Regions from separate parts of the Stenotrophomonas maltophilia genome, predicted to be linked through region 2. Evidence: riboswitches for the same ligand, from Rfam matches in the RefSeq annotation. Region 2 holds a riboswitch; the other holds the start of a gene.

Region 1 (6,741 bases), 680 kb from region 2:
TCGACGCGCCGACAGAGAGCCGCGAGGCGGTCATCAACAACCAGATGCGCATGGCGCTGTCCGGTGTGTCGTTCCTGCCGTTCGGCCTGATGATCGACCGTTGGCGCTGGGGCGTATTCGACGGTTCGATCACCGCCGACAACTACAACAAGGCGTGGTGGGACCTGAAGGCCAAGTACCAGGGCGTGGCCCCGGCCAGCACCCGTGGCGAAGAGTTCTTCGACCCGGGCGCGAAGTACCACGTGCCGGGCAACACCCCCTACACCCGCTACTTCCTGGCGCGCATCCTGCAGTTCCAGTTCTACAAGGGCCTGTGCGACGCGTCGGGCTACAAGGGCCCGCTGCATGAGTGCACCTTCTACGGCAACAAGGAAGCCGGCCAGAAGTACTGGGCGATGCTGAGCAAGGGTGCCAGCCAGCCGTGGCAGGCCACGTTGAAGGAGCTGACCGGTACCGACAAGCTCGATGCCGGCCCGATGATCGAGTACTTCACGCCGGTCAACGAGTGGCTGAAGCAGCAGAACGAAGGCCAGATGTGCGGCTGGCAGGCCAACGCGGCCCCGGCGGCAAAATGAAAGAAGGGGCGGGTCCGCGAGGATCCGCCCCTTTCCGGTAGTGCCGGCCGCTGGCCGGCAACTGCACGGTGGAAATGCGTCTGGCAGCCGGCCAGCGGCCGGCTCTACCGCAACAGCGATCAGCTGTTCTTCTTGGCCGCCATCGCAGCGGCCAACTCGGCCTTGAATTCCTCGAAGGTCTGGCCCTTCTCCCTGGCTTCGGCCTGTGCGGCATCGCGCAGCGCGTCGGAGTACATCAGGCGCACCGGCGTGCCATTGCGTTCGTGCAGCTCACCGGCCTGCATGATCAGCGCCAGCACCTGTGCGGCGCTTTCGCTGTGGCCGGCAATGCGGCCATCCATGCCCAGCACCCATTCGCCGTCGCGGCGCACGACACCGGCCAGCAGGGTGCGCTGCGCATCGCGCAGTTCCGCATGCGGCTCCACCGGCGAGGCCTGGGCAGCGGCCTTGTTGGCGGCCTGCTTTTCCTGGCGACGGCGCTGGTCGCGGCGGGTCTTGGAGCTGGTGGACATGGTGCGGTACCGCTGCGAAAGGGGGGCGCAAGGATAGCGCACCCCGCCCGCAGCACCGCTTCACACCCCTCAGTCCAGCACTTTGCCGTGCCGCCAGTAGCCCATGAAGGTGATCGCGCGGCGGTCCAGCCCGCAGTCGCGGACCAGATGGCGACGGACCGCCATCACCGACCCCGCCTCGCCTGCCACCCAGGCATACAGCGGCCCGGCCACGCTGGCATCGGCCTGCTCCCACAGGATCTGCGCGTCAATGTCGATCTCTTCCAGCTCGTCGCCTGCGGCCACGCTCGAGGCCGCTGCCAGGCGCGCCTGCACCGCCTGCAACAGAGGCTGTCCGTAGGCCGCCTGCCCGCGTGGCAGCCAGACCAGCTCGGCCGTGTCCGGGGCCTTCAACGGCACCGCATCCCCGGCCTGGGCGACCTCCAGCAGCGCCAGCGTGCGTGGCGGATCGGCCAGCGCGGCCAGTTCCTCGAGAATGCCGGCTACCGCCGGTAGCGCGGTTTCATCCGCCACCAGCAGCACCTGGCCGACACCCGCCGGCGGCTTCCATTCCCAGCCTTCGCTGCTGTCGGCACAGTCCGCATCGGGGGCCAGCAGCACTACGCGGTCGCCCGGCCGCGCGCGGATGGCCCAGCGCGAGGCCGGCCCGGTTTCACCATGCAGCACGAAATCAACGTCGACCTCGCCCTGCTCGGCACGCAGCTGGCGGATGGTGTAGGTGCGCATCGGCGGGCGCTGGTCGTCCGGCAGCGCGCGATAGCGTGGATACCAGTCTTCACCGCTGGGGACCTGCGGCACGTCCTGGCCGGGCAAGGGGAAGAACACCTTGATGCGCTGGTCCGGGCCTTCGGTCTTCATCCGTGCCACGTCGGCACCGGTGAACACCATGCGGTCAAGGGAAGGGGAAAGAACGCGGCGCTCCTTCAGCGCCACCTCGAACAGGCGATAGGTCTGCTGCGCAGCCATGGGGGAACCTCATGCAACGACATCGGATCGGCTGGCTGTCGTGCATCCACGCACCGGCTGGCTGGAGTCCCCAGCCTAGTCCGGTCGTTCCTGGCCGCAAGCGTTGGAGACAGCGCGGCCCGCACTACCCCTGCGCACTGCTCAATGGCCCGTGCAGACTGCCTGCGCCGCGCGCTCGCGCTGGTGCTCCCAGTACCAGAACACGAATCCGGCGCCGAAGAACGCAGCCTGGCCCAGTGCCAGGTGCAGCGGGCTGGCACTGAGCAGCGGCGACACCACGCCAGCCACCACCGTGCTGATCATCAGCTGCACGAAGGCCTGCAGGGACGATGCCAGGCCACGCTGGTGCGGGTACATGTCCAGCACCGCCAGGGCCAGGATCGGGAAGATCAGCGACATGCCCATGCCGCCCAGGAAGATCGGCAGCACCGCCCACGGCAGCACGAACTGCGGCGACAGCGCCACGTAGCCGACATTCAGCAGCGCCGACAGCGCGCACAGGCTGAAACCGATGGCGACCTGGCGTGTGGGCGTGGTGTGCCCGGCCATGCGCCCGGACAGGAACGAGCCGGTGGTCATGCCGCCGATGGTGGGAATGAACAGCCAGGCGAAGCCGCCCTCGCCCAGATGCAGGTGCTGCATCACGAACACCGGTGCCGAGGAGATGTACAGGAAGATGCCGCCGAAACCGATGCTGCCGGCCAGCGCCAGGCGCAGGAAGCGCGGGTTGAAGCCGATGCGCACATAGTCACGCAGCAGCACGCGCGGCGACAGCGGTACCCGTGCCTCGACCGGGTGGGTTTCCGGCAGGAAGCGCGCGGTGGCCGCCAGCAGCACCAGCCCGAACACCACCAGGAACCAGAAGATCAGCGGCCAGCCGGCGCCACTGAGCAGGATCCAGCCGCCGATGATCGGTGCGATCGCCGGGGCGATGCCGAACAGCATCGACACCTGGCTCATCAGCCGCTGCGCATCGTGGCCGTGGTACAGGTCGCGGATCACCGCGCGGCCGACAATCATGCCGACACCCGCAGACAGGCCCTGCAGCGCGCGGAACGCCAGCAGCGTCGTCAGGTCGGTGGACAGCGCACAGCCGACCGAGGCGCCGACGAACACCACCAGGCCGCCCAGGATCACCCGCTTGCGGCCCCAGGCATCGGACAGCGGGCCGTGCGCCAGGCTCATCAGGCCGTAGAACAGCAGGTACACGCTGATGGTCTGCTGCACCGCCACCTCGTCCACTGCCAGGCGCTGGGCCAGCTGCGGGAACGCGGGGAAAATGGTGTCGATCGAGAACGGGCCGAACATGGCCAGGCCGGCAAGCAGCAGGGCCATGCGGCGAGTGGAGGGAGCAACGGCAGCGGTCATGGAGGAAGCGTCCGGCAGGGCCATGCGGGGCACGCACGGCGGGCGCCGGTCCCGCTGCAACGGGGACGGCGCCAGATGAATTCGGGTATCCGCCCATCATAGGCGGGGATTGCACCCGACGCCATGCAGCACTGCACAAAACGCACGACCGGGCCATCGGCCATTCAGGCGCGGTGACCTGGCGCGGAGGCGGCCGCCGCGCCCGCAACGGGCTATAATCAGCGGGCAACACGGTGGGAGAAGCGGAACACCGCTGCCGAAGGCGCAACGCCCGTAATCGCTCAGGCCCGATACCACCCGTAACACAACTCTGGAGAGACCGGTTCGATCCGGCGCCGAAGGGGCACGAAGCTGCGGTCCGCCGCACTTTTAAACTCTCAGGCAAAAGGACAGAGGGGCGCCCCGCAGACCGCCGACCGGCGGCTTGTGCCCGTGCGTGTGCCCTTTCCTGACGGATCCTTCGCCATGTCCCAGAACACCCCTTCCCTGCGTGAGCTCGAGCACCACAATGCGTTCGTCGAGCGCCACATCGGCCCCAACGACGCCGAGATCGCGCAGATGCTCGATGTCGTCGGCCACGCGTCGCTGGATGCGATGACCGATGCCATCGTGCCGGCCAAGATCAAGTCGCCGGCGCCGCTGGCGCTGCCGGAGTCGATGACCGAAGTGCAGGCACTGGCGAAGATCCGTGCGATCGCCGACAAGAACACCGTGCTGCGCAGCTTCATCGGCCAGGGCTACTACGGTACCCACACGCCGAACGTGATCCTGCGCAACATCCTGGAAAACCCGGCCTGGTACACCGCCTACACCCCGTACCAAGCGGAAATCTCGCAGGGCCGCATGGAAGCGCTGATCAACTTCCAGACCCTGTGCGCCGACCTGACCGGCATGGAAATCGCCAACGCCTCGCTGCTGGACGAAGCCACCGCAGCTGCTGAAGCGATGACCCTGGCCAAGCGTTCGGCCAAGTCCAAGTCGGATACTTTCTTCGTGCACGACGCCGTGCATCCGCAGACGCTGGAACTGCTGCGTACGCGCGCCGAGCCGATGGGCATCGTGCTGCGCGTCGGCACCCCGGCCGAAGCGCTGGAAGCGGAAGCCTTCGGCCTGCTGCTGCAGTACCCGGATACCTTCGGCCAGGTGGGCGACTACAAGGCGCTGGTCGATGCCGTGCACGCACGCGGCGGCCTGGTGGCCGTGGCCACCGACCTGCTGGCCCTGACCCTGCTGGCCGCCCCGGGCGAATGGGGCGCGGACATCGTGGTCGGCAACAGCCAGCGTTTCGGCGTGCCGTTCGGCTTCGGTGGCCCGCACGCCGCCTTCATGGCCTGCCGTGACGCCTACAAGCGCTCGATGCCGGGCCGGCTGATCGGCGTTTCGGTCGATGCCCAGGGCAACCCGGCCTACCGCCTGACCCTGCAGACCCGCGAGCAGCACATCCGCCGCGAGAAGGCTACCTCCAACATCTGTACCGCGCAGGTGCTGCTGGCGGTGATGGCCTCGATGTACGCCGTTTACCACGGCCCGGAAGGCCTGACCCGCATTGCCCGCCGCACCCATCGCCTGGCCTCGATCCTGGCCGCAGCGCTGCGCAGTGCCGGCGTGCAGGTCGGTGGCGACTTCTTCGACACCCTGCATGTCACCGGCGTGCACGCCGATGAGATCCACGCCAAGGCCCGCGCCGCCGGCTACAACCTGCGCGCGATCGACAGCGACTCGGTCGGCATCAGCCTGGACGAAACCACCACCCGCGCCGACATCGTTGCCGTGGCTGCCGTGTTCGGCGCCGCGCTGGACGTCGACGCGCTGGATGCCAGCACCGCCGACGCGCTGCCGGCCGGCCTGCTGCGCCAGTCTGGATTCCTGACCCACCCGGTGTTCAACACCCACCACAGCGAGCACGAGCTGCTGCGCTACCTGCGCTCGCTGGCCGACAAGGACCTGGCGATGGACCGCACGATGATCCCGCTGGGCTCGTGCACGATGAAGCTCAACGCCACCGCCGAGATGATCCCGGTGACCTGGCCGGAGTTCTCGCAGATCCACCCGCTGGTGCCGGCCGACCAGGCGCTGGGTTACAAGGAACTGATCGACACGCTGGAAGCGATGCTGGTCGAATGCACCGGCTACGACGCGGTCAGCGTGCAGCCGAATTCCGGCGCACAGGGCGAGTACGCCGGGCTGCTGGCGATCCGCGCCTACCACCGCTCGCGCGGTGAAGGCCACCGCGACATCTGCCTGATCCCGGACTCGGCGCACGGCACCAACCCGGCCTCGGCACAGATGTGCGGCATGAAGGTCGTGGTCACCAAGACCGATGCCAACGGCAACGTCGACGTCGAGGACATCCGCCTCAACGCCGAGAAGTACAGCGACCGCCTGGCCGCGATCATGATGACCTACCCGTCCACGCATGGCGTGTTCGAGGAGGAAGTGGTCGAGATCTGCGAGATCATCCACCAGCACGGCGGCCAGGTGTACACCGACGGCGCCAACATGAACGCCCTGGTCGGCGTGGCCAAGCCGGGCAAGTGGGGGTCGGACGTTTCGCACCTGAACCTGCACAAGACCTTCTGCATCCCGCACGGCGGCGGCGGCCCCGGCGTCGGCCCGTGCGCCGTCAAGGAGCATCTGGCCCCGTTCCTGCCGGGCAAGCTGGGTGACAACGGCCCGGTCGGCATGGTCAGCGCGGCCAGCTTCGGCAGCGCCTCGATCCTGCCGATCAGCTGGATGTACATCGCGATGATGGGCCGCGAAGGCCTGCGCAAGGCCACCCAGGTCGCGCAGCTCAACGCCAACTACATCGCCAAGCGCCTGGCCCCGCACTTCAAGACCCTGTATACCGGCCGCAATGGCCTGGTGGCGCATGAGTGCATCCTCGACGTACGTCCGCTGGAGAAGACCAGCGGCATCGGCGCCGAGGACGTGGCCAAGCGCCTGATCGACTTCGGCTTCCATGCCCCGACCCTGAGCTTCCCGGTGGCAGGTACGCTGATGGTCGAGCCGACCGAGAGCGAATCGCTGCACGAACTGGATCGCTTCATCAGCGCGATGATCCAGATCCGCGAGGAAATCACCGCGATCGAAGACGGCCGCCTGGACCGCGAGGACAACCCGCTGAAGAACGCGCCGCACACCGCCACCGCGGTGACCGCCAGCGAGTGGACCCACGCCTACCCGCGCGAACTGGCCGCCTTCCCGCTGGCCAGCCTGAAGCAGAGCAAGTACTGGCCGCCGGTGGCACGCGTCGACAACGTGTACGGCGACAAGAACGTGATGTGCGCCTGCATCCCGGTCGACGCCTACAAGGATGATGA
Region 2 (6,741 bases):
CAGGTTTCCACCGCCAGCGACGGTTGCGCCTGCACGGCATCGAGCAGTGCAGGCAGCTCGGGTTCGGGCACGGTGAACAGCACGCTGATCGGTGCAGTCTGCGCCAGTGTCACCAGGCCTTCGGCATCGCTGGCGCGTACCAGGTTGCCCACGTCCAACCGCCGCAGCCCGACGCGGCCACTGACCGGCGCGGTGATGCGGGTGTACTGCAGCTGCAGGCGTGCTTCATCAACAGACGCCTGGTCGCTGAGCCGGCGGCCCTGCAGCTGGCGCACTTTGCTCTGCTGGTCGCTCAGTTCCTGCCCGGACACGTAGTTCTGCTTCTGCAGTTCGCGGTAGCGCTGCAGCTGCCGTTCGGCGTTTTCCAGCTCGGCCAGGTTCTGCTGCTGGGTGCCCTGGGCCTGCGCCAGCTTCACTTCATACGGGCGTGGGTCGATCTGCGCCAGCAGGTCGCCGGCGTTCACCTGCTGCCCTTCCTGGAAGTGCAGGCGCAGCAGTTCGCCATCCACGCGGCTGCGCACCACCACGCTGTGCAGCGGGGTGACCGTACCGACCGCCTTCAGGCGCAGCACCAGCGGCTCGGCACTGGCGCGCGCCACGCGTACCGGCACCGTCTTGCCCGGTGCATCGTCGCGGCTGCCGGCGTCGTTCCGGGGCCACAGCCACCACGCCAGAACGGCGACGAGGGCAAGGGCCAGCACCGCCCACAACGAGCGGGCACGGCGGAAGCGGGAATTTTCGGCGACAGACATGGGGCATCCTGCGCCCTGCGCGCGCAGGGACATGCGGGCCCGTCGGCGCGTTCACGGGCACCACGGGCAGCGGGGAGGGAGTGTCTGGCGGGGCCGCGGGCGCGGCGTGGCTGGATGCCGTCGCGCGTGCGACGGGGTGCCAATGGTAGCGGTTTACGCGAACCGTCGCCGCGTGACCTTGGTCATGCAACGCAATCGGTGGTGCCGGCCGCTGGCCGGCAACCTGCTGGAATCTGCGGGCGTATGCAGTGTTGCCGGCCAGCGGCCGGCACCACCGTCAAACCATCAATGCACTTCGTCGTGATAGACGAACTTCGGCATTTCCCAGCGGTAGTGGATTGCCAGCAGGCGCAGGGCGAAGCCGCCGCCGAGGCAGCACAGGATCGCGGTGGCGTCGGCCACGCCCCAGTGCAGCAGCAACAGGTACGCCGCGCCGGTCAGCAGCGCGATGATCGCGTACAGCTCCTTCTGGAAGATCAGCGGTACTTCGTTGCAGAGTATGTCGCGGAGCACGCCACCGAACGCACCGGTCAGCATGCCGGCAATCAGTACGATGGGCGTGGCATGGCCGGCCTCGCGTGCGATCGAGCAGCCGATCAGGGTGAAGGCGATCAGGCCCAGCCCGTCCAGCACCAGGAAGGTGCGGCGGAAGTGGTGCATCCAGCGCGCCACCCAGGTAGCGATCAGCGCCGCGCACACGGTGAAGCCCAGGTACTCGGGATGCTTCACCCAGCCCAGCGGGTAGTGGCCGAGCAGGATGTCGCGCAGCGAACCACCACCAAGGGCGGTGACGCAGGCGATCATGACCACGCCGAAAAGGTCCATGCGGCGGCGGCCGGCGGACAGCGCGCCGGTCATGGCTTCAGCGGAAATGGCGATCAGGTAGATGATGGACAGCAGCATGGGGCAGGCTCCGGGCGCGGTGGGGCCGGCCATGCGCGACTACCGCCACTGCCTGCGCAATGACGGGATGACGATGACCGGTGCCGCTCCCGCTGTCCTTTTGCCTGAGAGTTCAGCGGCGTGGGCCGCGTGCCCCTTCGGCGGATCGTCCCGGGCATGCCCGGTGACCTCTCTCCAGCTCGGCGAGTCGAATGCATGGTTGGTGGGATTCCAGCCCACCGGCCTGAGCGATCATGGGAGCCTGCGCCTTCGGCGGGCGCCAGCGCGGCGCCTCTCTCCTGCATTCGGCCGCCAGTATATCCGCTGCAGTGCAGCACGGCATAATCCCGGCATGGCCCCGTCCCCCCGCCCGTGGTTCCTGTACCTGCTCGAATGCCGCGATGGCAGCTATTACGCAGGTATCAGCACCGACGTGGACGCACGCTTCGCCGCCCACCAGGCGGGCAAGGGCGCGCGCTACACACGGTCGCGGCCGCCACTGCGCGTGCTGGCCGTGCGCGAATACCCGGACCGTTCCGCCGCCTCGCGCGCCGAATGGCAACTCAAGCAGCAGCCGCGCGAACGCAAGCTGGCCTGGCTGCAGGCCCTGGACGCTGGACTTCTGTAGCCGAGCCCGCGCTCGGCTGCTGTTCCGTCTGCCCGTTGCAGGACCCGGGCATGGGCTCGGCTCTACGGTAGGTCCACGCCATGCCTGGATGCGGCTTGCACGTGCCATGATCGCCCAGCCCTCAGCGCCGGAGACCCGGATGTCCACGATCGCCCTGCTGTTCGCCCTTTCCGCAGCCACAAGCCCCGCCGCCGACCCGGCCACCATCGCGGCCATCGAAGCCACCTGCCATGACTACGTCGACGGCCAGCTGGAGGCGGACCCACAGCGCGTCGCCCGGTCCCTGCACCCGGACCTGGCCAAGCGCGCGGTCCTCGGTGATACACCCGATGAGCGCCTTGGACTGCGCCGGATGTCCAAGGAAGAACTGGTCTCACTGACGAAGCAGGGCGCGCTGAAGACCCCGAAGGAGCAATGGGACCGCCGCTGCACGGTACTGGATGTGACCGGCAACGCCGCCTCGGTGCGGCTGGAAACACCGTGGTTCGTCGACTACTTCCACATGGGGCGCTTCGAGCAGCGCTGGGTCATCGTCAACGCGTTGTGGTACCCGAAGCCGAAGGCGCAGTGACCGATGCGTGCGGCGGGCCGGGCGTGGATCGCGCTGTTTCTGCTGTTGACCTTCCTGGCCCTGCTGCCGGGCCTGCTGTATCTGCTGGGATTGGTCGCGGCCGAGGGCCGGCCGCAACCCGTCGATTCCGCGCGGAGCGGCGGCGCGTGTGGTGCTGCGACCTATGCCCACCACGTACCGATGGATCCATGGCGATTCACGGCGCGCCACGTGGGGGTGAATACGAAGGTGAACGTGCCGGATGTCGAGCTCGAAGCCTCCTGGATCGCACGCGTCCACCTCGGCCACCATCCACGCCACAGCATGCTGCGCTGGCACCTGAGCTCGGCAGCACTGACCATCTGGATCACCCGGCACTGGTCGTCACGGCAGATCGCCGGCACGGCGCGGGCCGAAGGGTACTGCCCGCCCCGACCGTTGCATGGGCGCGGATCAGACTGACCGGGCCTGCTGGGACAGGGTGCTCTGGTGATCCAGCTCCTCCTGCCGGGAGCGCGCATCGGTCTGTCGGTGTGCGTCATTCATCGTCTGCAACTGCGCCAATGACGTGTCCACGGGGGTGGCAAATGCCTGCGCGGCCGGCATCTGTGCCCTGAGATGGGCCGGGTCGGACGGATCGCCCTGCACGACGAAGAGCGTTTCCGCCCTGCCATCCTGCGAAGGCGAGGCGCCCAGCACGACATGGTCGATGCGTGTCAGCCCGGCCTCGCGGGCCAGGCAGGTCGAGCTGGCTGCAAGGCGTTGCGCGTTTTCGCCGAAAGGCTGGGCCCGGCTGTCCTCCAGGCGCCGCACCGCCTCCTCGGCCTGTTGCAGCAGCGGGTCGGAAAGCGCGGCACGCCGTCGCTCCGGTTGTGCGGGTTCGACGTGCAGCAGCTGTTCGGGCATCCCGTTGCGCGGGGCGCGGTTGAGGTCGATGGAGCCGTCGGCATTCTGCTGGCGATGCAGTTCCGCACGCGGCACGGTGGACCACTGGCCATCGATGAAAGCGTGGCCGCGACCGTCCCGGTTCCAGATCACCAGATCATCGCCGGAGGCGTACAGGCCGGCGGTGGCCGGCGAGCTGCCGGCCGCCTGCGGGCGGCCCCAGGCATGTGAGCGCCCGTGCTGCAGGGCATCGAGGTAGGCCGGTGCCTCGGTGTTCTGCAGGAACAGGGTCTTGACCACTTCGTAGCGATGCAGGGCCTCGGGGTGTACGCGATCGGCAGCCAGCGCCACCGGGCTGGCCAGCGGGTCGGCGGAGACACCGGCGAACACATCGCGCATCGGATTGCCTGGCCCTGCGGCTCGCAACCGGTTGAAGACCTCGGTGCCCTTCAGGGCGTGCTCCACGCCGCTTTCCAGGTAGTCGGGCTGTTCCCTGCCGCGTACGACGCGGTTGGGAAGCATGCCGTCGATCCGTGTCTTGACGTCATCCACGCTGGCCAGATCGCCGCTGGCAATCGACCGCAGAACGCCAGGATAGCGGCTCAACCCTGCCTGGTTCTCCAGCTTCATCAGCATGGTGGCAAGCTTGGCCTGGTCATCCAGCGACGCATGCTGGTACAGGTCCGTGCCGCGCAGCTGCTGCATCGCGCCGCCAGGATCCCGGCGGCCATCGCCGTGGCGGAGCAGTCGGTCGACCTGGCTGACATCGTGTGCATGCACGAACGCAACGCCGTCGCTGGATGCAAGGAAGGTGTTCAGATGTCCGCGGACGGTCCCATCCAATGCGCGCCCATTCTGTGCCCTGATGCCGTCGCCATCGCGCTGCAGGTCGGAAACCGTCTGCTGCCGCTGGCGTGCATCAAGCTCCAGCGAGGGCTGCTGCTGGCGCGCCCAGCGCTGATAGGCGTCCACCAGCTGGGTCGCCACCTCCGGGTGCTGGCCCAGATCGGTCTGCAGCGTGCCGATGGAAAAACCACTGTTGCCCACCGGCGTCATGACATTGCCGCTGATGTTGCCGGCAAAGGACAGCTGGTAGGCCACGTTGCGGCCGGCGTTGCTGCCCTCGGACGCCACGCCGATGGCGAAGTAGGCCAGTGTGCGCAGCTGCGCATCGCTGAGCTGCGGACGATCCTGCGGTGCGGTGCTCATGGGCTGTTCTCCTTGCCGTTGGCGGTGCGTCCACACATCTTCAGCGCTTCGCGCACGGATGCGATGAGGCCGACGTACTCGTCCGCTGCAGCCGGTGACATCCCGTCTGCAAGTTCGTCATCGCTGCGCGCGGCGTCTTCGGCATAGGGCGACAGTGCGGCCTGGCAGGCCGCGTTGTTTCCCGCGTCATGCTGGGCCGAAGCGATCGCCAGCCTGATGTCGGCGATCGTGCTCAATGGAAGCGTATCCGCGCAGGATGCCTGGAGCGATTCCAGCGTGCTGGCGGTGCCGGCGGCGGAATACGGCGCGGTCTTTGCAGCCGCCTGGCGCAACGCGGCGGCAACGTTGTCCGTCATGCAACGGTCGCTCACCGCAAGGTAGTGGCCCTTGAACCCACCGTTGCTGCCGCAGTAGGCGGCGCAGGCATCGGCCGTGCGCGTACCGACCTCGACGCCCTGGGCGGTAGGTTGCATCGTGAGCAGGCATTGCGCTGCGCCGGGTGCGGGATCCACCGCGACGGACTGCAGATCGTCGCCGAGCGTGCCCGCCAGGCTGCATCCGGCGCCGGAGGATTCAGTCTCCAGATGGAACTGCAGCGACGTGCTGCCAGGGCGTGCCTGCAGCAGCAGCTGTCCCCATCCTCGCTCGGTCGAGTAGGTACCGGGTGACAGGCGCGGAGAGGGCGCTGGCGAGGGGGCGGAGACTTCCGCCTGCGACTGCCCCGCAGGACAGCCCGAGAGCAGGGCGGCTGCGACCACGGCGGGCAACCATTTCAGCAGATCCATGCGGCTTCATTCCATGAGCGACCGGCTTACGCTAGCAGCCCGTGCGTGAAGGCCACCGGGGCCCGGGACCTAGCGCCTCGGCCGTCGGTCGTCCTGGTCATCGCCGAAGATGATGCGCGCACTGCGCTGGTAGCTCCAGTACGCCACGGCCCAGTTCAGCAGTACCACGATGCGGTTGCGGAAACCGATCAGGAAGAACACGTGCGCGGCCAGCCAGAACCACCAGGCCAGGATGCCCGACAGCTGCAGTCTGCCCAGGTGCACGATGGCGGCCATGCGGCCGATGGTGGCCAGATTGCCGTAGTCGGCGTACTTGAACGGACCGGGTTCGGGCTTGCCGTGCAGGCGCGCGCGGATGACCTCGGCCACGTACTTGCCCATCTGCTTGGCCGCGGGCGCCACACCGGGTACCGGCTTGCCGTTGGCCTGGTTCAGCGCGGCCAGGTCGCCGGCCACGAACAGCTCGGGATGACCGGGCAGGGTCAGGTCCGGTTGCACCTGCACGCGTCCGGCGCGGTCCAGCGGCACCTCCAGCGTGCGCGCCAGCGGTGAAGCGGCAACGCCGGCGGCCCAGACCACGGTGCGTGCCGGCACGAACTGATCGCCGAGCTTGAAACCCTGGCTGTCGATGTCGCTCACCGGGGTACCGGTCAGCACTTCCACGCCGAGCTTTTCCAGCTGCCGGCGCGCCTTCAACGAAAGTACTTCCGGGAACGAGGACAGCACGCGTGGGCCTGCTTCGACCAGCCGCACCTTGGCGCTGGCCGGGTCGATGTGGCGGAATTCATTGCGCAGCGTATGCCGCGCGATTTCGGCCAGGGTGCCGGCCAGTTCGACGCCGGTGGGTCCACCGCCAACGATGGCAAAGCTCAGCCACGCCGCTTTCTTTGCCGGGTCCGGTTCGGCCTCGGCACGTTCGAAGGCCAGCAGCAGCTTGCGGCGCAGCGCGATGGCATCGTCCAGCGTCTTCAGGCCGGGCGCATCATCGGCCCATTGGTCGTTGCCGAAGTAGGCGTGGGTGGCGCCGGTGGCCAGCAGCAGGCTGTCGTA

Evidence for each region. A riboswitch is a leader RNA that binds a small molecule or an ion and turns the genes downstream of it on or off. The one in region 2 is predicted to bind glycine.
Region 1: it holds a riboswitch for glycine, as region 2 does, so the genes downstream of both, gcvP (aminomethyl-transferring glycine dehydrogenase) here and EZ304_RS08860 (trimeric intracellular cation channel family protein) in region 2, are expected to answer to the same signal.

The regions. Positions count from the first base shown of each region.
Region 1 is NZ_CP037858.1:1,263,590-1,270,330, forward strand. Features, by position in the region: gene EZ304_RS05850 (M2 family metallopeptidase) at 1-575, shown strand, start outside; gene EZ304_RS05855 (hypothetical protein) at 695-1,087, opposite strand; gene EZ304_RS05860 (siderophore-interacting protein) at 1,157-2,053, opposite strand; gene EZ304_RS05865 (multidrug effflux MFS transporter) at 2,195-3,421, opposite strand; glycine riboswitch at 3,722-3,824, shown strand; gene gcvP (aminomethyl-transferring glycine dehydrogenase) at 3,887-6,741, shown strand, end outside.
Region 2 is NZ_CP037858.1:1,947,667-1,954,407, reverse strand. Features, by position in the region: gene EZ304_RS08865 (MdtA/MuxA family multidrug efflux RND transporter periplasmic adaptor subunit) at 1-752, opposite strand, end outside; gene EZ304_RS08860 (trimeric intracellular cation channel family protein) at 1,038-1,655, opposite strand; glycine riboswitch at 1,740-1,843, opposite strand; glycine riboswitch at 1,857-1,946, opposite strand; gene EZ304_RS08855 (GIY-YIG nuclease family protein) at 1,987-2,262, shown strand; gene EZ304_RS08850 (nuclear transport factor 2 family protein) at 2,402-2,833, shown strand; gene EZ304_RS08845 (hypothetical protein) at 2,837-3,274, shown strand; gene EZ304_RS08840 (XVIPCD domain-containing protein) at 3,266-4,906, opposite strand; gene EZ304_RS08835 (hypothetical protein) at 4,903-5,691, opposite strand; gene EZ304_RS08830 (NAD(P)/FAD-dependent oxidoreductase) at 5,761-6,741, opposite strand, start outside.